DNA from 2 places in the Paenibacillus sp. YSY-4.3 genome. Region 1 is predicted to be linked to the other one. Evidence: riboswitches for the same ligand, from Rfam matches in the RefSeq annotation. Region 1 holds a riboswitch; the other holds the start of a gene.
What was found. A riboswitch is a leader RNA that binds a small molecule or an ion and turns the genes downstream of it on or off. The one in region 1 is predicted to bind FMN.
Positions count from the first base shown of each region.

Region 2: linked by a shared signal. The riboswitch ahead of ACYUJT_RS00405 (DMT family transporter) and the one ahead of ribD (bifunctional diaminohydroxyphosphoribosylaminopyrimidine deaminase/5-amino-6-(5-phosphoribosylamino)uracil reductase RibD) in region 1 are both predicted to bind FMN.

Region 1 covers NZ_BAABMC010000003.1:291,041-301,199, forward strand. Annotated here, with positions in the region: gene ACYUJT_RS12125 (nucleoside recognition domain-containing protein) at 1-439, opposite strand, end outside; gene ACYUJT_RS12130 (D-alanyl-D-alanine carboxypeptidase family protein) at 471-1,631, opposite strand; gene ytfJ (GerW family sporulation protein) at 1,779-2,246, opposite strand; gene ACYUJT_RS12140 (DUF2953 domain-containing protein) at 2,357-3,067, opposite strand; gene scpB (SMC-Scp complex subunit ScpB) at 3,150-3,755, opposite strand; gene ACYUJT_RS12150 (segregation and condensation protein A) at 3,724-4,521, opposite strand; gene ribH (6,7-dimethyl-8-ribityllumazine synthase) at 4,627-5,094, opposite strand; gene ACYUJT_RS12160 (bifunctional 3,4-dihydroxy-2-butanone-4-phosphate synthase/GTP cyclohydrolase II) at 5,123-6,361, opposite strand; gene ACYUJT_RS12165 (riboflavin synthase) at 6,409-7,089, opposite strand; gene ribD (bifunctional diaminohydroxyphosphoribosylaminopyrimidine deaminase/5-amino-6-(5-phosphoribosylamino)uracil reductase RibD) at 7,127-8,233, opposite strand; FMN riboswitch at 8,508-8,684, opposite strand; gene ACYUJT_RS12175 (hypothetical protein) at 8,818-9,099, opposite strand; gene ACYUJT_RS12180 (hypothetical protein) at 9,778-9,960, shown strand; gene ACYUJT_RS12185 (hypothetical protein) at 9,923-10,159, shown strand, end outside.
Region 2 covers NZ_BAABMC010000001.1:84,555-94,713, forward strand. Annotated here, with positions in the region: gene ACYUJT_RS00370 (outer membrane protein assembly factor BamB family protein) at 1-1,170, shown strand, start outside; gene ACYUJT_RS00375 (stalk domain-containing protein) at 1,421-2,164, shown strand; gene ACYUJT_RS00380 (methionine ABC transporter ATP-binding protein) at 2,394-3,158, shown strand; gene ACYUJT_RS00385 (methionine ABC transporter permease) at 3,151-3,834, shown strand; gene ACYUJT_RS00390 (MetQ/NlpA family ABC transporter substrate-binding protein) at 3,896-4,741, shown strand; gene ACYUJT_RS00395 (ABC transporter permease) at 4,838-5,593, opposite strand; gene ACYUJT_RS00400 (ABC transporter ATP-binding protein) at 5,581-6,333, opposite strand; FMN riboswitch at 6,577-6,729, shown strand; gene ACYUJT_RS00405 (DMT family transporter) at 6,858-7,838, shown strand; gene ACYUJT_RS00410 (SGNH/GDSL hydrolase family protein) at 7,987-8,880, shown strand; gene ACYUJT_RS00415 (choice-of-anchor I family protein) at 9,061-10,159, shown strand, end outside.

The DNA of each region.
Region 1 (10,159 bases):
GAATCAAGGTAATGCTAGCAGTATTCAAGGCGAGGAGCGTACACATCGCTGCGGATGCCGTCTCCTTGTCTGGATTGAGCTCCTGCAGCTCCTGCATCGCTTTAATGCCCATCGGCGTTGCAGCATTTCCCAACCCAAGCAGGTTTGCGCTCATATTCGAGAGAATATATCCCATCGCAGGATGGTTCTTCGGCACATCCGGGAATAAATAAGTAACGACTGGCCCTAGCAGCTTGGATATCACCTTGACGAGTCCGGCATCCTCCGCCATCCGCATCATTCCCATCCAAAATACAAGAACACTAATCAAACCGAAACAAACGGTAACACCGGTTGCAGCACCCTCAAATGCCGCCTGAGTGACAAGATTGATATCCCCTTTGACCGCCGCAAAAGCAAAACCGATGATAATTAGCCCTAACCAGATTTTGTTGACCATCATTTCATCCCCTCTCCTACAGGGTAATCTGCTAATCTGCGAGGAACAGTAATTTGATAGCTGCCGCAAACGAATTTCCCCAACTGCCGCCAGCAAACACCGCTCTTGTTTTCAGATTCCCCCCCGCCGGGTCTGGCGAGGGAATGAAGCTGCCTTGCTCATAAATGGGAACCTGTCCGATTTCATGGCCATCCAGCGAGATTTTGATTTGCCCCCTATACCCGAAGTCATTAGCCCGCGCGTTCTTGAGAAACAGCTTCCGCTGAACGCGCTCCAGTTCTCCATTGGCAAGAGCATAACTAAAACCGGTGCCCGTCACAAATTCGTTCTCCACGGGCTGCCCCGCCCCGATGATTTCCTTCAGCGGGTAATTGGCAAAGCCGTAATCGAGCAGCTTCTGATGATCATTCCAATCGTCTCCGTCGTTGAGTGTGACGACGGCGAGCTGCTGGCCTGACCGGCTTGCGGAGCTAACCAAGCAGCGCCGGGCGGTTTTAGTGTAACCCGTCTTTACGCCGTCCGCTCCCTCATAGAATCGCAGCATTTTATTTTTATTGTCCCATTTATAATCCCAAGGATTATTCGGATTGGGAGCACGCTTGCTTCGCGTTTTAACGATTTCCTTGAACACGGGATTCTGCAAACCATACGCGGTAATGACCGCCAAATCATTCGCCGAGGAATAGTGCCCCTTGGCATCAAGGCCATGCGGATTCTGGAATTGGGTATGCTTGAGTCCCAGCATTTTCACTTTTTCGTTCATTAAATGCACGAAGCCTTCCTCCGACCCGCCGACATGCTCTGCGATAGCCGTCGCTGCATCGTTCCCTGAGCGGAGCATAAGGCCATAGAGCAAGTTCTCCAGCTTCATCTCTTCCCCAAGCTCCAAATAGATAGAGGAGCCTTCTTTGCGATAGGCGTTTTTGGTGACGGTCACAACCTCATCCAATTTGCCATGCTCAATCGCGACGATTGCTGTCATAATCTTGGTCAAACTGGCCACCGGCATTTCCACGTCACCATGATGGCTGTATAAAATACGTCCTGACTTTACGTCGATCAGGGTTGCCGCCTGTGCATGCGTTTCCGGCGGACGTGGAGCTTTATATTCTGCTGCGGCGTTAACGGGGATCAGTAATGATACAGCCATCATTGCTGTCATGCTGTAACGAAATATCGAGCGTATTGTCATTATGCGACTCCTCCGGTATTGTAGCGCTAATACTTGTACACTATATGCGGAAAAAGAGGAGAGTATGTCCACCATTCCCGGCAAAAAAAGACCCCTCCCGGAATCAGCGGAAAGGATCGGTCAACCTAATCGGCTAGGAAACCTGTCTTAGCTATACGGATTTCCTGTATTATGATCGGCAACAGGGATCCCTTGAATCGAAGCTGATTGAGATGTTCCCGCGCCGTTATTGGGAAACATTGATTGGATTTTGTCCATCATGTAAGGAACAGAATCGATCATTTTCTCAAACAGATGAGTTTGATTATCCAGCGGAACGATATTTACACCCTGCTTCCCAACAACGAGAAATGCGATCGGATTGATCGACACACCTCCGCCGCTTCCGCCGCCAAAAGGAAGCTGTTTATCCGACGCAGCTGAGCTCCCGTGGTTCTCATCCATGTTATAGTCGCTACCACCGGCAGCAAAACCAAAGCCAACGCGGCTAATCGGCAGTATAACGCTGCCGTCCGGTGTTTCTACGGGCTCGCCGACGATTGTGTTTACATCCACCATATCCTTAATGTTCTCCATGGCCGTTTGCATTAACCCTTGGATCGGATGATCTGACATAATTAATCCTCCTCTTCAACCTAAGTAATAAGAACTACCTTCACTTCTACAGTTTGCACAGCACAAGGCCGTAATATGCGCGTTAAAATCAAAAGGAGTCCGGTGGTCTCTTAAGACCACGAACTCCCTTGATGTCCTTTCATGGTAACGCTCAGCCATTTTTTGAATCCGCCTTTTACCTTTAGTACGCGAACAATAAGAACGAAACCGGCGTATAGTGCGCGCCCTAAGCGAATTTGTCCGCTGCATTCGATTTCGGTTACAAATTGCGGCGGCTGGTCAAAGACCGGCACAACGAATAGCCTCGGCATTTGCCTTAAGCGTATGTAGCAAGATAGCCAGCCAATCAACGTCGTTTTCAAGCCCCACAATGCTCCCGATAAAGTTGCGGTATGAGCCGCATTAGGCAAAGCAACATTCGTAGACCAGTCCAGCTTATCAAATGAAATATGCTTAAGCGTGCTTGCCATCCATTGCTTTAGCCCTCTCGTCGCCCGCAGCAAATCATAGAACTGACCAGCCCAGAAACGAACTTTGCCTTTATTGATATCCTGCGCACTGCTATCCACTTGTCCCTTCGCCAGGTTGTTCGTATTATTCTGCTCCACCTTGAAACCGTCCTTCATATTTTTGAAAATGATGTACGGAATTTCATAGCGAAGCCGGATCAACCCGTAAAGCGTAACCACTTCAAAACGAACAGTTTCGTTCCAGTTTACTTTGCGGGCAACCAAGCGAAATTTGATCGGAGATAACAAAATGAGGACTAAAGCAATACATGCGAGCAACAGGATCAGGATGACTCCGAGCCAAATCCACACAGGAAAGCCCTCCATACCATTCAAATGACGATCTTGAATTAGTATGGCTCCGCAAAAAGGAAATCATTCGCTAAAGCTGCTGCTACTCATCTTTGACGTCATCAAACGTAAGCTGCTGTTCCTCCAGCTTCTGGAATAGAAGTTGGGTCTCTTCCTCCAAATTCTCTGCGTTTTCAAACTCATTCAGGTCCGGCAAGTCCTGCAGGCTGCCCAAGCCAAAGTAATCCAAAAAAGCAGCCGTCGTCCCATATAAAATTGGCCGTCCGATCGCCTCGGCGCGCCCAACCTCTTGGATCAAATCCTTGTTCACCAGCGTATGAATGGCCCGTTCCGACTTGACGCCACGGATCTCTTCCACCTCGATCCGGGTTATCGGCTGCCGGTACGCAATGATGGATAAAGTCTCCAGCGCGGCCTGGGACAATGACGAGCGGGTCGGCGAATAAGCAAGCCGTTCGAAATAGGCGGCATGCTCCGGCAGCGTAGCAAGCTGAAAGTTGCCCGCCAGCTGGACGATTTGCAGCCCCCGTCCCTCCCGTTCAAACGACGACTTCATATCCAATAAAGCATCGGTAATGATGTCTTGACGCTGTTCGGTAACTTCGGCAATCTGCTTCACGCTGAGTCCCTCTTCCCCCGCCAGGAACAGCAACCCTTCAATAATCGACTTCAAATCCCGATAATTCATCTGCCTTAACTTCCCCTCTCCACTCCATCACAATATCATCAAATAGCTTGTTCTGATAACAAACGATCTGCTTCATCTTCATGAGCTCCAATATCGCCAGAAAGGTTACGACGATTTCATGCCGGTACATCTCCGGGTGCAGCAGCTTGGAAAATAGGAGCCTGCCGCCTGTGCCCGTACTTTCCAGCGCAGCTATTACGTCGCGGATCCGATCCTTGACCGAAATTTCGTCCCGGTGAATCCGGGCGACCGTGCTGCGTTTCACGGCGCGGCGCAGAGCCTTCTGGAATGAAGCGATCAAATCGGCTGCGTGCAGCCCTTTAACGGGATTGTCCTGCACATCCGGCAAAAAGGACGACAAATCCTCGGCCTCCTTCGTAAAGATCAGGCTGCGCTCCCATTCCCGCTCATGTAAATGCTCGGCAATCCCCTTGTATTTGCGGTATTCGATCAGCTTGCGGATCAGCTCGTCCCGCGGATCCTCCTCATCCTCCATCAAATAATCGAAATCGTCATCGAATTCGATCACAGGCGGCTTTGGAAGCAGCTGCTTGCTCTTGATCGATAGCAGCGTAGCTGCCATAACCAGAAACTCGCTCGTGATTTCCAGCTCCAATTCCTGCATATTATCCAGGTATTCTAGATATTGATCGGTGATTTCACTCACTGATATTTGGTATATATCGACCTCTGCCTTATCGATGAGATGCAGCAGTAGATCCAGCGGACCCTCAAAGGTATCCAGTTTATAAGTTACTGTCGTCAATGGACATCCTCCACCCGTTAGAGGCAGTTCAAAAGGCGCTCCTTCTGAACGCAAAGTGAATAAAAAATGCAGTACCCTTAAAAAGGGTACTACATTAAATAAGCACTATTTTAGCAAATTCGTCAAGTTAGCCATTTCGATTGCAGCCATCGCCGCATCCCAGCCTTTGTTGCCTGCCTTCGTGCCCGCGCGCTCGATGGCCTGCTCGATATTCTCCGTAGTCACTACGCCGAAGATGGTTGGAACGCCTGTTTTCAATCCGATCGCAGCCACGCCCTTAGCGACTTCGTTGCACACATAGTCATAATGAGACGTAGAGCCACGAATAACCGTACCTAGCGTAATGACAGCGTCGTATTTACCGCTCTCGGCCATCTTTTGCGCGGCGAACGGAATCTCGAACGCTCCCGGTACCCACGCTACGCTTACCTCTTCATCTTTTACGCCATGACGCTTCAACGCATCCAGCGCACCGCCAAGCAGCTTGCTCGTAATAAACTCGTTAAAGCGGCCAACTATAATGCCGTATTTCAAACCTTCCGAGACGAGATGTCCTTCAATTACGTGTGCCATAATCAATTCCTCCAATAATAGTTATAGTCTAATTACCCGATGTTTCGTTCTGTTCGATGACGTCAAAGTTAAGCAAATGTCCCAGTTTCTCCTGCTTCGTATGCAAATAATTGCTGTTGTCCTCATTTTCCTTCATTTGGATAGGTACGCGTTCCACTACCTCAAGACCATATCCCTCAAGTCCAGTAATTTTACGGGGATTATTGGTAAGCAGCCGAATTTGGCGAACGCCCAGATCCTTCAAAATTTGCGCGCCGATGCCGTAATCCCGCAGGTCGGCCGGGAACCCAAGCTTCAGGTTGGCATCGACAGTATCCAATCCCTGCTCCTGCAGCTTGTAAGCCTTCAGCTTATTAATCAGCCCGATGCCCCGTCCTTCCTGGCGCATGTATAGCAGGACGCCGCTGCCTTCCTCTTCGATTTGCCTTAATGCCGCCTCGAATTGTGGACCGCAATCGCAGCGATGGGAATGAAACACGTCCCCGGTCAAGCATTCGGAATGCACTCGCACAAGCACGGGCTCCTCGCTGTTGATTTCCCCTTTGACAAGAGCGACATGTTCCTTGGAGTCCACGTCGTTGGAATACGCGATCGCACGGAACTCGCCATAGTCGGTCGGCATGCGTACTTCCACCTCGCGAGTGACGAGCTTCTCCTTTTCGTTGCGGTAATGGATCAAATCCTTGACGCTGATCAGCTTCAAGTCAAACTGCTTGGCAATCTGCACAAGATCCGGCAAGCGCGCCATCGTACCGTCTTCCTTAATTACTTCGCAAATGACGCCGGCTGGGTATGAACCGCACATCCGCGCCAGATCGACCGCCGCTTCTGTATGCCCCGCACGCCGCAGGACACCGCCTTTCTTCGCGATCAGCGGGAACATATGCCCCGGCCGACGGAAGTCGGAAGGCTTCGCGCTCGGATCCATGATCGCCTTCACCGTAAGCGAACGCTCATAGGCCGATATGCCGGTCGTAGTGTCGACATGGTCGATCGATACGGTAAAAGCCGTGCCATGATAGTCCGTATTTTGGGCGACCATCGGTTTTAAATCCAGCTCCTCCGCTCGTTCCGACGTAATCGGCAAACAGACTAACCCGCGCCCTTCGGTAATCATGAAGTTGATAACTTCCGGCGTCGCCTTCTCCGCGAGCGCCACAAAGTCTCCTTCATTCTCGCGGTCCTCATCATCAACGACGATAATGACTTTGCCGCGCATGAGCTCGTAAATGGCTTCTTCTACCCGGTCCAATTGAATGTCACTCATGTTTATGTCCCTCCCTATAGCTGTTCTATTAATTGAAGCAACATAACTTATGCAAACCCGTTATTCATCAGAAACGGCATATCTATGCCTGATGAAGATCCCTCGGTTCCGGACGGCTCTTCCTCATTGTTCCCTTTGCCGTACCCGAGCAAATGCTCAACGTATTTGCCGAGGATGTCGCATTCCAGATTAACGGTATCGCCCTGGCGTTTATAAGCCAGAACAGTCTCCGCCAGAGTATGAGGAATGATCGATACGCTGAAGATATGCCCTTCCGCGCGCACCACCGTCAGACTTATACCATCGATCGTAATGGAGCCTTTAGGAATAATGTATTTGAACAAAGACTTCTTCGCAGGGGAAATTTCGAACACAACCGCATTCTGATCCTGTTTCATTCCCATGATCGTTCCTATTCCGTCCACATGCCCTTGAACGATATGTCCGCCGAAACGGCCGTCAGCAGCCATAGCTCGTTCCAGGTTCACTTTGCTGCCCGGTCTGATCTGGCTTAAGTTCGTGTGGCGGTACGTTTGCGGCATAACGTCAACTGTAAAGGATGAGCGGTCAAAATGCGTCGCCGTCAGGCATACCCCGTTTACCGCCACGCTGTCCCCAAGCTTCATCCCTTGCGTCACGGTATTCGCCGTTATACTGATGACCATGGCCTCGCCCTTGCTTTGAACTGATTTAATTGCGCCGACTTCCTCCACTAATCCGGTAAACATTGCAGCCTCCTCCTTTCCACTAACTCCTTAAGCCATTTCACAATGCGTTCCAAACGGGATATCCCGTAATGCATACATTATCGCCAATTTGCTCCACGGACAGTTCGCTTAAGGTGACCGCATCCTTCATGAGCTCGAAGCCATCGAACACGAAGGTTCCTGGTGCATTCAAACCACCGATGATTTTAGGCGCCAGGAACAAAGCGACTTCATCGACTAGCCTGCCGCGCAGCAGCGACCCGTTAAGGCGGCCACCGCCTTCGACAAGCAGGGAGGAGATGCCGAGCTCCCCAAGCTTTTGCAATCCAGAGCGAAGATCCACCTGCGGCCCTTCGCCGCAAACGATGACTTGAATCCCCTGCTCCGTTAGAGCTGACCGTCTATCTTCCGGTGCCTGCTCCGTAGTCAGCACAATGGTTTGTGCGGCACTGTCGACGAGCACTTTGGCTCCGCCTTGAATGCGGAGAGTCGAGTCCACAATGATTCTTGCCGGGGAGATGCCGGGTACCGATAACCTCGTCGTTAATGAAGGATCATCGGCGATCACTGTATCCACCCCGACCATAATGCCATCGTGCCGATGACGCATCGTGTGTACGCGCTCACGTGATTCCTCGTTGGAAATCCACTTGCTGTCACCGCTTTTAGAAGCGATTTTGCCGTCTAGCGTACTTGCGGTCTTGATGGTGACGTAAGGCAGCCCTGTCGTAATGAATTTGATGAATTTCCGATTCAGCTTGACCGCCTCGTCCCGCAGCACACCGACTTTCACCTCAATGCCGTTTCTCCGCAGCAGTTCTATACCTCTACCGGCCACTTGTGGATTAGGGTCTTCGCAAGCAACAACGACGCGGCTCACCCCGGCCTTAATCAACCCCTCACTGCATGGGGGCGTGGCTCCGTAGTGGCTGCATGGCTCCAACGTAACGTAGACCGTGCTGCCTTCAGCAGACTCCCCGGCCATATTCAACGCATGGACTTCCGCATGCGGAGTTCCCCGCTTCAAGTGACTGCCAAGCCCGACGACCTCGCCGTTCTTCACGATCACGGCTCCAACGACCGGATTGATACCGGTTTGTCCCTGAGACCGGCTCGCCATGTCAATCGCTAGTCTCATATAGTACTCATCATTAATAATTTCCAATATGTTTCACCTCCACCTGCTTCAAGCAATATCAGCAAATAAATAAAGCCCCACCGGAGTCCGATGGGGCCATGAGAGCAATTATACGCAAAATGAAAGCACAAAGTCGGGTATGCGAAAACATAACGGAACATGGGGGCAAATTTGCACAAAAAGCACCCAAAACCGTCATCGCTAAACCAACTCTTCAAGTGTCCGCTATGTGAAAATTGGAACTTAAAGAATATGCTTTAATCATATAGATATATTCGTAGTTGATACGTCATATATCCTGCGTTTCCTTCTCCCATCCAGACTATACTGTCGGTCCCGGAATCTCACCGGCTCAGCCGCATGCTTAATATGTAGCGCAAACGGGTCACGGACTTGTACTTGCTTCAAGCTCATTCTACTGAGTTCTCAAGCAGTCATCACCGTCGGTAGGGAATTTCACCCTGCCCCGAAGTTAACGTTGGAAAATATTTAGTTGTCTCACTGTGTTGATTAATGGCTTCGTAAAGATGTTACCACCAAAAAAATTAAAAAGCAAGGCGCCAATCTGAATGGGCACCTTGCACAATCCTATATTTAATTTGAAATGGTAATCATAATTGCTCTGAAAAATGATCTTTCAAACATTCATTGCTATTTACGGTGAACACGTATTTCCACTCATTTTCTTCCGGTTCAAGCCATTCAAATTGATAAGAAATTTCATGCCCCGCTTTCTTGATACTGAAGCATCGGATGAGAGTTTCTTGGTCATAAGAGTAATCCACTAATAATTTCCCCACTTCAATTAGCGGCGCCTCAACTTCTTTATCGACACATTTTTCTGCATCGGCCTTCCTCAAATAGACGCTGCCGCAATGGATACAGCTATACATAAGAGTCCACCTCTCACTTCACAAAAATATACTTTTTTATTCTTTAACCGATTATGTTTGGGTAAAATACGGTCAAACTAAACGGTTGCTTTAATTCGTTGGTAGTAGGTACATGGTAGCAAACTATTCGATGAACAGAATATCTCGAGCAACAATCATTTACAAGCTATCATTTTCAATAGGTGTAGATATGCTACCTTTCTCGTTCAACAAAAAATCCCCGATTATTCTAGAGCAATTCATCCAGCTTAACCCTCTCATCGACATTCAGAAAATACATCGAATTTAACCAGGAAAATAATATGAAGTTAAAAACAGGATATACAGGAACATATGTTTGCATTTCGTTAAAATCCATGATAGTATTACCTTATTGGTAACAACAGATTACTTTATATTAAAACATGATGGAGTTGAGAATTCAATATGAAAAACGGCAAAAGTTGCGTAAATTCAGGAAATAACTATAGCTACTTGCTTTCCTGCACACATTCCTACCTAAGCGAAATCCTTAGAATTTATGATTAGCCTATTCGATAAATATACCATTTCGGTAATACAAGAGGATCTCCATACATGTGCTTACAGCTAGTGAGAATTAGATGATTAGCGGACACGCCTGTGTCCTTTATGAAATGAAAATACCATGGTGGCGTTAACCGAGGGGAGGTGATGTGGATGAGACGCGGACATTCCAGGCTAAGCTGGCAAGATCTGTACTACGACGGCGAAATCGACAACAAATCCGATTTTTTTGACGAGGACATGCAGGAAATCATCATTATTACGGCAGAGGATCGTTATACTGCAGGAGGTAATTTTATTGGCCAAACAATCAGCTTCCTTGAAATACGTTTATAAAATTCGTTCCTCCCGGCTCCGAAAAGCGAAATGGAACCTTTCCCTTTCCATTGAAGAAGCGATGAGAAACGAAGAAATCGTAGCATTGGCGGACAGTACGGCGCTCCGGTTCATTTTGGAAATAGAACATAGAGAAAATCAAGACCCATACATATTAAGTATCCGGGATCAGATTCATCTTTTAAAAATGAAAGAGAAC
Region 2 (10,159 bases), on a different contig from region 1:
CGGCTGACGGGGGAGAAGCTGTGGCAAATCGATGTCGGATACGGCAGGCTGCTCACCATGATGGGGAATACGGATGATTCGGTCACCGTCTATACATCGTTCAGTCCAGAGAAGCAAGCGTATGAGGACCGGGTACGCCAGGTTCGGCTTGCCGATGGAAAAGTACTCTGGGAATCGAGGCTGGAGGATGGAGAGGAAGGAAGATTCCTGGAAATCGGCGGGGCCAAGGACTCCGTCATCATTTATGATCGGCCGGATATGGGCCGCCAAACAGGCCATTTGGCCGTGGTGGACAGGATGACAGGGAAGCAGAAGTGGGAAATTACTATAGAAGGCGATTACCGGGTGTTGAACTCCGGAGCAGACGATCCGTATGTGCTCATCCAGGCAGGCCAGCTGCTGCAAGCCAGGGGGACGGATACCGGTAAAATAGCCTGGACGCTGAAGGCGGACACCGTTACCGGCGAAGACCCTCATTTATATCCGTATTATGCCGGCGGCCCGAGACTCGATCCTTTTGTGCCGGAGAGCAGTTTACGAAGATGGATTCTTCATGGAGGTCAGTGGCTGCTCGTCGATCTGGAAACGGGAGGCGAGGTTGCCCGGTATCCGGTGAAGGCGGGAGAACGCTTTGAGGTGCTGAATGAGCAATACCTTCTTGTACAGCGACAGCTGCCAGCTAAGTCCAAGTCATCAGAGTCCTCCGCTGAGAGCTATGAATCAATATTATATGATGCGGTTGCCGCCAAGGAGCTTTGGACTTTACCGGGGCAAGCATCGAAAGGCATCATCGAAGGGAAACATATGTATTTGGTTCTGGACGGCGTCCCGGCAAAAATGGAGCTGCTGACAGGACGGGTCGTATGGATGCTTCCCGTCAACACTGGTCAGGATCTGTCCAACATGGCGCCAGGCAGCTACGTGCTGCTAGCTGAATACGTCCTGCTGCCCTACGGATCCGATCTACTTGCGCTCGGCAAGAAGGATGGACATATTGCGGGCCGCATACAGGACATCCGGATGGGATACGCAGAATTAAGGGAGCAAAGAGCTAGAAGCGGCCTGCTGAACATGATGGGAGACGAAATATACGCAGGATCGGCCAATGGTGCATTTACCCGGCTGAGCGTGAAGGAACTGGAACTTAAATTAAAGGAACTAGACAAATAGCCGCATAAACAGACAATTCGCCAAGTGTCTAACGATAGTTGAAAACAATAAAGACAAGTATGCTTTATAGGCCGATCGAAGGATTTCGATGGGCCTTTTTGTCGTGATTGCCTTGATATTCCCTTGATTCTCTAAAGGAATTGCCTGGAAATTGGGGACTTCGACACATTCAAGAAGAATGTAGAATAATGTATTATTATGTAGAACTAAATACATAGCATATTTTGGGAAAGGAAGATGACTCTTGAAAATGAAAACCAAAAAGACGGCAATGATCGGGATGGCGCTTGTTCTATTATTGACTTTCTCCGCCGGCGTGTCTGCGGCTTCCACATTGGAGCGCATTCAGGCTAACCTGAATCACGGCATTTCGTTTTTATTGAACGGACAGGCATGGACGGCTAAAGATGCAAACGGGGCGAAGGCTGTTCCAATCAGCTATAAAGGGACGACCTACGTACCGCTGCGTGCTGTGGCCGAGGCTACCGGCGCGGACATTCGCTACGATGCGGCCAAACAGCAAATTTCGATTACGACGGGACCGATTGCCGAAACTCCGGGCAAGGGAGAGCGCAGTCCTTTTAGCGTAAATAACGTATCTCACTTCAAATGGAGCTACTATACAAGCGGCATCACTCGCAACAAGGCAGACTTGCAGTTCGGAGAGACGCAATACGAAGCGGCGTTCACGGTTACAGGCGTGAACAGCGCCGGACAAGGCGTTGCCTTTAAGGTCCAGAATGGCACGAAAAAAGTCGGCGTGCTGGTTGGCTTCAAGACGCCGAAGTCTGATAAAGTATATTCCGGAACGTACACGATTGCCGACAAGGACGGACAAGCCTTTGCTACAGGTAAAATCGATAACGGCACCGTAGTTGAGAACGTCCTGGTACTGCCTAACAACACAACCGAGCTGTACGTTAAATTTATCGGACCGGCCGGGGAAGATTCCACGGGCTATGTCATTTGGGACGAAAGCTGGCTGGAGAATTAATTTCAATTATTTCTATGCAAATAATCAGCATTAAAACCGAAAGATAACCGCATGTGTGCGGCCGTCTTTCGGTTTTTTTGTCCTGTATTTACGCCTGAATGGGTTGTTGTATTTATTTAAATTAGTGACACAGTGATATTAATCACGTATAATCATAAGAAGATCATGGGTATAACAGTCGTTTAATATTAGTGATACAATTTTAGGGTGGTCAAAGGGGGAGAATCGGATGATATCCCTGAAGGAGGTAAGCAAGAGTTATAGCAAGCAGCGCAATGACAGGTTGGCTGCGGTTCAGGAGGTAACTCTCGCGGTTGAGGAAGGATCGATTCACGGAATTATCGGAACTAGCGGTGCAGGGAAATCCACGCTGCTGCGCCTGATGAATATGCTGGAAGCTCCGGATGCGGGAAGGGTCATCGTGGCAGGCCGGGATTGGACCGGCATGAGCGAAGCCGAGCTGCGCCAGGCGCGAAGATCGATCGGCATGATTTTTCAGCAGTTTAATCTGCTCCAGAATCGTACAGTAAGCGGCAATGTCTCCGTTCCCCTGGAACTGGCCGGGCTGCCGAGGAAGCAGCGATCGGAGCGGGTTCGCGAGTGCCTGCAATTTGTCGGGTTATCGGACAAAGCGGAGGAGTACCCGGCGGCGCTCAGCGGAGGGCAGAAGCAGCGCGTGGCGATAGCTCGTGCCTTGGCAAATCACCCGAAGGTGCTGCTCTGCGACGAGCCGACTTCTTCCCTCGATCCGAAGACGACAAATGATATCCTTGGCGTCCTGCGGCATGTGAACGAGACTCTGGGAGTCACGATCGTTATCGTCACGCACGAGATGGACGTGGTAGCGCAAATATGTCATCGGGTCTCCGTGATGGAGGACGGCCGGTTGACGGACAGCTTTGCACTGCAGCCGCGGAATCAAGCTGCCGCGCTTCCGTCTCCGAAATCGTACAGGGAACAATTGCTAGGTACGGAGGGTCTCCGCGATGTTTGATATTTCTGTAATGCTGGACAGCATGATTCAATACGAGGCCGAGATCAGGAAGGCGATCGGCCAGACGTTCTTCATGGTCGGAATTTCGGTTGTCGCCGCGATCCTCTGCGGCCTGCCCGTCGGTACGCTGCTGTTCCTGTGCCGCAAAGGCCAGATCTATGAGAATCGCACCTGGTCGTGGGTGCTCAACGGCCTCGTTAATGTCATCCGCTCCTTCCCGTTCCTGCTGCTGGTCGTCTTCATGATTCCGCTCACCCGGATGATCGTCGGTACGGCGATTGGCACGCTGGCGGCCTCGATTCCTTTGTCGGTCGTGGCGATTGCTATCTATGCCCGGCAGGTGGAACAGGCGCTGCTCGATGTGCCGCGCGGCGTGATCGAAGCGGCGCGCTCGATGGGCGCGTCCAAGCTGGAGATGATCGTCAAGTTTTTGTACGTGGAGGCCCGCTCGGGCCTGGTACTTGGGTTAACTACGTCGACGATCAGCTTCATTTCTTATTCGACTGTCATGGGAATCGTCGGAGGCGGCGGGATTGGCGATTTTGCCGTTCGCTATGGGTATCAGCGATTTGAGACGGAGCTGATGACCGGGGTGATCCTATTGATGATTGTGCTGGTGCAGGGCATTCAGTATGCAGGCACGACGATTTCCAGAATACTGGATAAGCGGTCATAGCTGAGGAGATTAATTGTTTTTTTACAACATACTTAGAAAAATATTCGGAGGGAAACATACGATGAAAAAATGGATACTTATGCTCTCATTACTTATGGTTGTTGTGGCCGGCTGCGGTAAACAAGCGGATAACGGCGCAGTGAATAAGGAAGCTTCGCCAGCGGAATCGCCGCAGCAGCAGGAGGAGGTCACACTTAAAGTGGCAACGCTCATTCCGCCGATGACTGAAATCCTCGAGCTCGTTCAGCCGCTGTTGAAGGAAGAAGGCGTTAATTTGGAGCTTGTCGTATTGTCGGACAACATCCAGCCGAACGATGCGCTGGCGAACAAGGAAGTGGACGTCAACTTCTTTCAGCATGTCCCGTATATGGAGCAGTACAACCAGAACAAGAACGCTAATCTAGTAGCCGTTCAGCCGGTCTACCACGCTATATATGGCGCTTATTCAAAGCGCTATAAATCGATGGAAGAGCTGCCGGAGGGCGCGGTGATCGCCATCGCTAACGATCCGTCCAACATCGGACGATCGCTGGATATGCTGGATAAAGCCGGTATTATCAAGCTGAAGGAAGGCGTGGGCATTGAGGCGACGCAAGCAGATATTATCGAGAATGAGAAAAATTACAAGTTCGAGGAAATGGATTTGCTCATGCTGGCACGGATGCTCGATGACGCGGATCTTGTGCTCATGACACCTGCCTATGCCAGCCCGCTCGGCTTGACGCCGAAGAAGGACGCGCTACTGACCGAAACGGCGGAATCCAACTTTGCGATCACGCTGGTAGCACGCGAGGATAACAAAGATTCCGAAGCGGTGCAGAAGCTGGCCAAGGCTATGTCCGGTCCAGAGGTGAAGCAGTTCCTGCAGGACAATTACGATGAAATCGCCATTCCTGCTTTCGAATGATTATAAGCGACGATCAAAGAAAAATCCGGGACTTCTAAGGCCCCGGATTTTTGCTTTAAATCATATTATTAATGCTTCACGCTCTGGCGTACATCATTATAATTCGACGCGGCGCAGACGCAAATCCTTCGTAAACCATTGGCGATAGCTGAGCGTGCTGAGCAGGATGCTGGTAATGGCTGCGGAGCTGGTAAAGGCAAACACGATCAGGATTTGATAGCGAACCGCCTCGACGGGATCGGCTCCGGCAATGATCATACCGGTCATCATGCCCGGCAGTTGGACGAGTCCCACGGTTTTCATCCCGTCAATCGTCGGAATCATACTTGATTTCACGGAACGCTTCATGACATCCTGAACCGATCTTCGAGCGGTTGCGCCGAGGGACAGGAGCGTTTCAATTTCGCCGCGCGAAGCGTGGATATCGCGTTTGAACTGATTCAGGAACAACCCGGCTACCACCATTGCGTTGCCAATGGTCATGCCGCTGATCGGAATGATGTATTGGGGGGTTGGCTCTATGATGTCCAGACCCAGCAAGAGACCCATCATGAGCAATTCCGTCGCCGAGATGGCGATGGCTACTCTCCACCAGATACCTTTTAACCCTTTGCCTCGCTTGGCGGCATTGCTGGCAGCGACGGTAATCATGAATATGACGATAGCTATGATGAATAACGGATGATTGCTGTTAAATACGAACTGAAGCACGTAACCGACGAGCAGCAGCTGCGCAGCGGCGCGGATCGTTCCGATGGCGATATCTTTTTCCAAACCAAGCTTCTGCCATACGGAGATCAGCATCGTGACCATCACGAAAATAATCGTAAAGCTGAGTGCTAAGAGAGACATAATTCACCCCTGTCCAGCGGCTGGTTCAGAAACTTACGGGCAAGTTCTGTCTCGGGCTGCTCAAAAAATTGCTTCATCGGTGTTTTCTCCAACAAGGTGTGATTACCCATAAACCAGACATGATCACTGATCCGGGCAGCCTGCTCCAGTTGATGCGTCACCCAGATCATAGCGGTGCCTTCCTGGCGGTGCCATGCTCGGAGCAGTTCTTCAATCCTTTGAGCGTTGCTCTGATCCAGCGAAGCCGTGATTTCGTCGAGCAAAAGTATTTTTGGCCGCAGCAGGAGAGAACGTATCAAGGCGATGCGCTGCTTCTCTCCGCCGGATAAATCAGCCGCATTTTTGCTGAGGTCGATCGCTTCAAGGCCTGCTTGCGCAAGCAGTTTGCTCACAAACGGAGCGTCGTAAGGAACGCGGTGCAATTGATGTACCGTCCGCAAATTATCCTCGACGCTGCCGGGCAGCATGACGGCCTGTTGGGCCACGTAGCAGACAGCTTTACGCCACTCTATAGGGTCGACTTGCCTGGAGGATATGCCCTCTAAGCGGATATCGCCTTCGTCGGCTGCATCCAGCAGAGACAGGATTCGCAGTAAGGTGCTTTTCCCTTGTCCCGACATGCCAAGGAGGGCAACGCGGTCGTGGCTGGCCACGGATGCGCTGGCATTGCTAAAAAGAAGAGATCCAGGCGAGTCCGCATGGCTCTTCTTCAATTGTTCCAATTCAAGCAGATTAGGCAAATGATGGGCACCTCTTTTTCCGGATATTTATATAGAACATTTTAACAAATCTTTTTAGAATAAAAAGTGGCTACACAACGTGTGAAAAAATGTTATAATAGTTGAAAGTGAAATGAATTTACATGAAATATATCATGATATGATTTCAAATGTGACTTCCTTCATAGGAATAAGCGTTAATTTGTAGTATTCTAAATTCAAAGCAATAAGACAATTTTTGAAATACAAAAAACGAAATTGAATATGGATCTTCGGGGTAAGGTGAAATTCCTGACCGGCGGTGATAGTCCGTTCCTTGAACGGCCTTCAGCCCGCGACTCCTTGTCTGAATTAGGCAGGGACTGATCTGGTGAAATTCCAGGGCCGACGGTAAAGTCCGGATGGGAGAAGATCAAGGATAAGCATGCTGTGGATTTGTCATGTCCAGGCAAGCTTATTTGATCAGCCCCCGTACAGGTCGACGTTGTCGATCACGGGGGTTTTCTGCGTATAAGACTCCGTATTCAAGGTAAGGAGACCGCAAGATGGAAAACGTAACTGTAGGAGTCAAAATCAAACCTTCGCTGCCGCTGCAAGCCGCCCGCTCGAAAAGCGGGTTCTGGCTGGTCGTTCTCGGAGCTGCCCTCTGGGGTGCCGATCCGTTGTTTCGCATCATACTGCTTAAGTCGCTTACATCCGCACAAATCGTGCTGCTGGAGCATATCATTATCGCACTAATCGCCATTCCGGTGATGTGGAAGAATCGCCAGGAGCTGCGAGGATTGGGCTGGAAGCAAGCCGGGGCCCTGCTCTTTATATCATGGGGCGGATCGGCCATAGCTACCATTTTGTTCACGATGGGACTCGTTAACGGCAATCCGAATGCCGTCCTGCTGCTGCAGAAGCTCCAGCCGCTGTTTGCGATCGTGCTGGCAAGGATGCTGCTGAAGGAACGCTTGCCGCGTCATTTTTCTTGGCTGATTATTCTGGCTCTGGGCGGTACCTATCTGCTGACCTTCGGCTTTACGCTGCCGATCGGGCACTGGAGTGAAATCGTGCACGTCAGCAGCCTGCTGTCGCTTGGCGCGGCGGCTCTGTGGGGCGGTTCTACGGTGATGGGCCGTCTGATGGTAGGCCAAATGAAATACGAGACAGTAACCTCGCTTCGTTTCCTGCTGGCATTGCCATTGTTGTTCGCGATCACCTGGAACGAAGGGGCTGCTTGGAACATTCCTACGGAGTCTGGTGCTTTTGCGGCCGTATCTTTGAACTTGCTCGGTCAAGCGCTGCTGCCAGGCCTGCTCAGCCTGCTCGTCTACTATAAAGGGCTGACTACGACTAAGGCCTCCGTCGCCACGCTTGCAGAGTTGAGCTTCCCGATGGTCGGGGTGCTTATCAACTGGATTGCCTTTCAGGAAATGGTCACGGTCGCTCAGGCCTTCGGATTTATGCTGATTTGGGCCACGCTGTTCGTTATTTCCCGACAATCTCAGGCGGCGCCTGATGCAGCACTTAAGTCTTCATAATTCATATAGAAATGATTGCTTTTTAGATCGATCATCATCGTTGTCTTCTGGTGGAAGGCAGGTGGTGATCGATTTTTTTAGCGACAGTCCCCCGCAATGTACGGTAAAATACTTTTAGACCTAAGTTGGCAGGAAAGGTGATGACGGTATGGGCCATTTAAAGAAGCGAATCGTATTTCTAGGCGACAGCATCACGGAAAACGGGGGATACATTCGATATTTGGAAGCGTATTTTTTGGAAAATCCGCCGCAAGGGGATTTGGAGTTCATCAATCTCGGCGTTGGCGGAGAGATGGTTGCCGGGATGTCCGAACCGGGTCTCGAGGAGCCTCGTCCATGGCTGTTCGAGCGGCTTGACCGCGCGCTGGAGGAGAGCAGCCCGGATTGGGTTTTTATCTGCTACGGCATGAATGACGGAATTTACTATTCTTACCGGGAGGACATTTACGAGGCGTATTGCAGCGGGATCCGCAAAGCTGTTGACCGGGTAAGGGAGACAGGGGCAAGGGTAATTCTCATGACTCCGCCGCCGTTCGATTTATCGTCGGTTCCGGCAGAGCGGACTCCGCTTGGGGAAGGCGCAGAGGTGTACGGGTATGACACTCCTTACGAAGGATATAACGATGTGCTTGGGCGCTTTGCCCAGTATATACGCCAATTCGGTGGGGAGTCGGGTTATACCGTCGTCGATCTCCGGGATGCGGTCATGTCGTATATTCAATCCCGCCGGGAAGAAGACCCTGACTACATTTACGGCGATGCCGTTCATCCTGAAGACGACGGGCATTGGGTGATGGCGAAAGCGATTCTCCATTCCGTATTTCATGTTGAGTTGGAACATACTCCCGAGTGGGCGGCCAGCAATGAAGGAGAATTCATCCGGCTGCTGACGGAACGGCGTTATTTATTAAGTACTGCATGGAGAGAGCATGTGGGACACAGCAATGCGTACAAAGCAGAGACGCCTCCACTGAAAGAGGCGCTGCGAATCGCGGAGCAAATGACTGTGAAATTGGATGAGCTCTGTCATATTCGCAAGTGATATGGCAATAAAGTATAACAAGGCCAGCGGATTCATCTTCCTTACAAGAAGAAGCCTGCTGGCTTTTTGTATTTGCGATCAGCTGGGAAATTTACATAATGCGGCAATATTAAAGCGTTAGAGATAACATTCGTTCTATATGATGGGGGCGATTATGAACATAACACGGGGAGGGACATTATGTTACGAAATACGGGCGGGAGAACGATATCTTTACTGCTGGCAGTTCAGCTTCTTGCCGGCTCTCTATTTACGGGGGCTGCAGCTTATGCCGAGGATTATGGTGCAGCATTAGAAGTATCAAACGTTGAAATCCCCAAAACTGATGCCGGACAAGCGGATTATGAACAAGCTGCGGCGGCATATTCTGTAACGCAAAATGTCTACAATGCGGCGGCCTCTTACGATTTTACAGACAAGCTCTATATTCGCAAAATCGGTTCATACCAGGTCGGCTCTACGAACAAGGATGGCGGCGTGGCCGAGATTGTGAAATACAATAAGGGGAACAGAAGGTTCTATCTCGTTAACGGTTCTTCTAATCCGCCGAGCCTCGATATCGTCAAGCTGGCTGGCGGAGTTTTAACGAAGGAGAAGACGATTCAAGTTAAGGAATTGGCGGAAACGGACGGCTTTCAATACGGAGATTTGACCAGTGTCGATATTCATGCAGAAACAAAGCGGATAGCCGTAGCGGTGCAGGAAGCAGATGCAGCCAAAGCGGGCAAAATTCTCGTTATGGATGAGGACGGGAATTTGCTGACGTCCTACGAGGCCGGCGTACAGCCGGACATGGTTCTGTTTACGCTGGACGGACGCTATATACTGACGGCGGATGAAGGAGAACCGCGCCTCGCCGGAGTAGATCCGGAAGGCAGTGTTACAATCGTCGACACGCTGACTGGAGAAGTGACGCATGTCAAATTTGACGATCCTGCGGTGATTGACGATGCGGTTCACATCCGAGGAGCTTCCGGTGCAGACGGCAGCATCACCGGTCCGGGGACAAAGGCGGACGCCGTATTCGATTTGGAGCCGGAGTACATTGCCCTATCGGCAGATGGAGAGACTGCCTATGTGTCGCTGCAGGAGAACAACGCGATCGCTGAGATCGATATCGCTGCCAAGAAGGTAACAGCCGTGCGGGGGCTAGGCGTGAAAGATTTAAGCGACCCGGCCAATTCATTGGACTTGGTGAAGGATGGGACGATCAAGCTGGAGAATGTCCCTTTCTTCGGCCAATATATGCCGGACGGAGTCGCTGCCTATGATTTTGGCG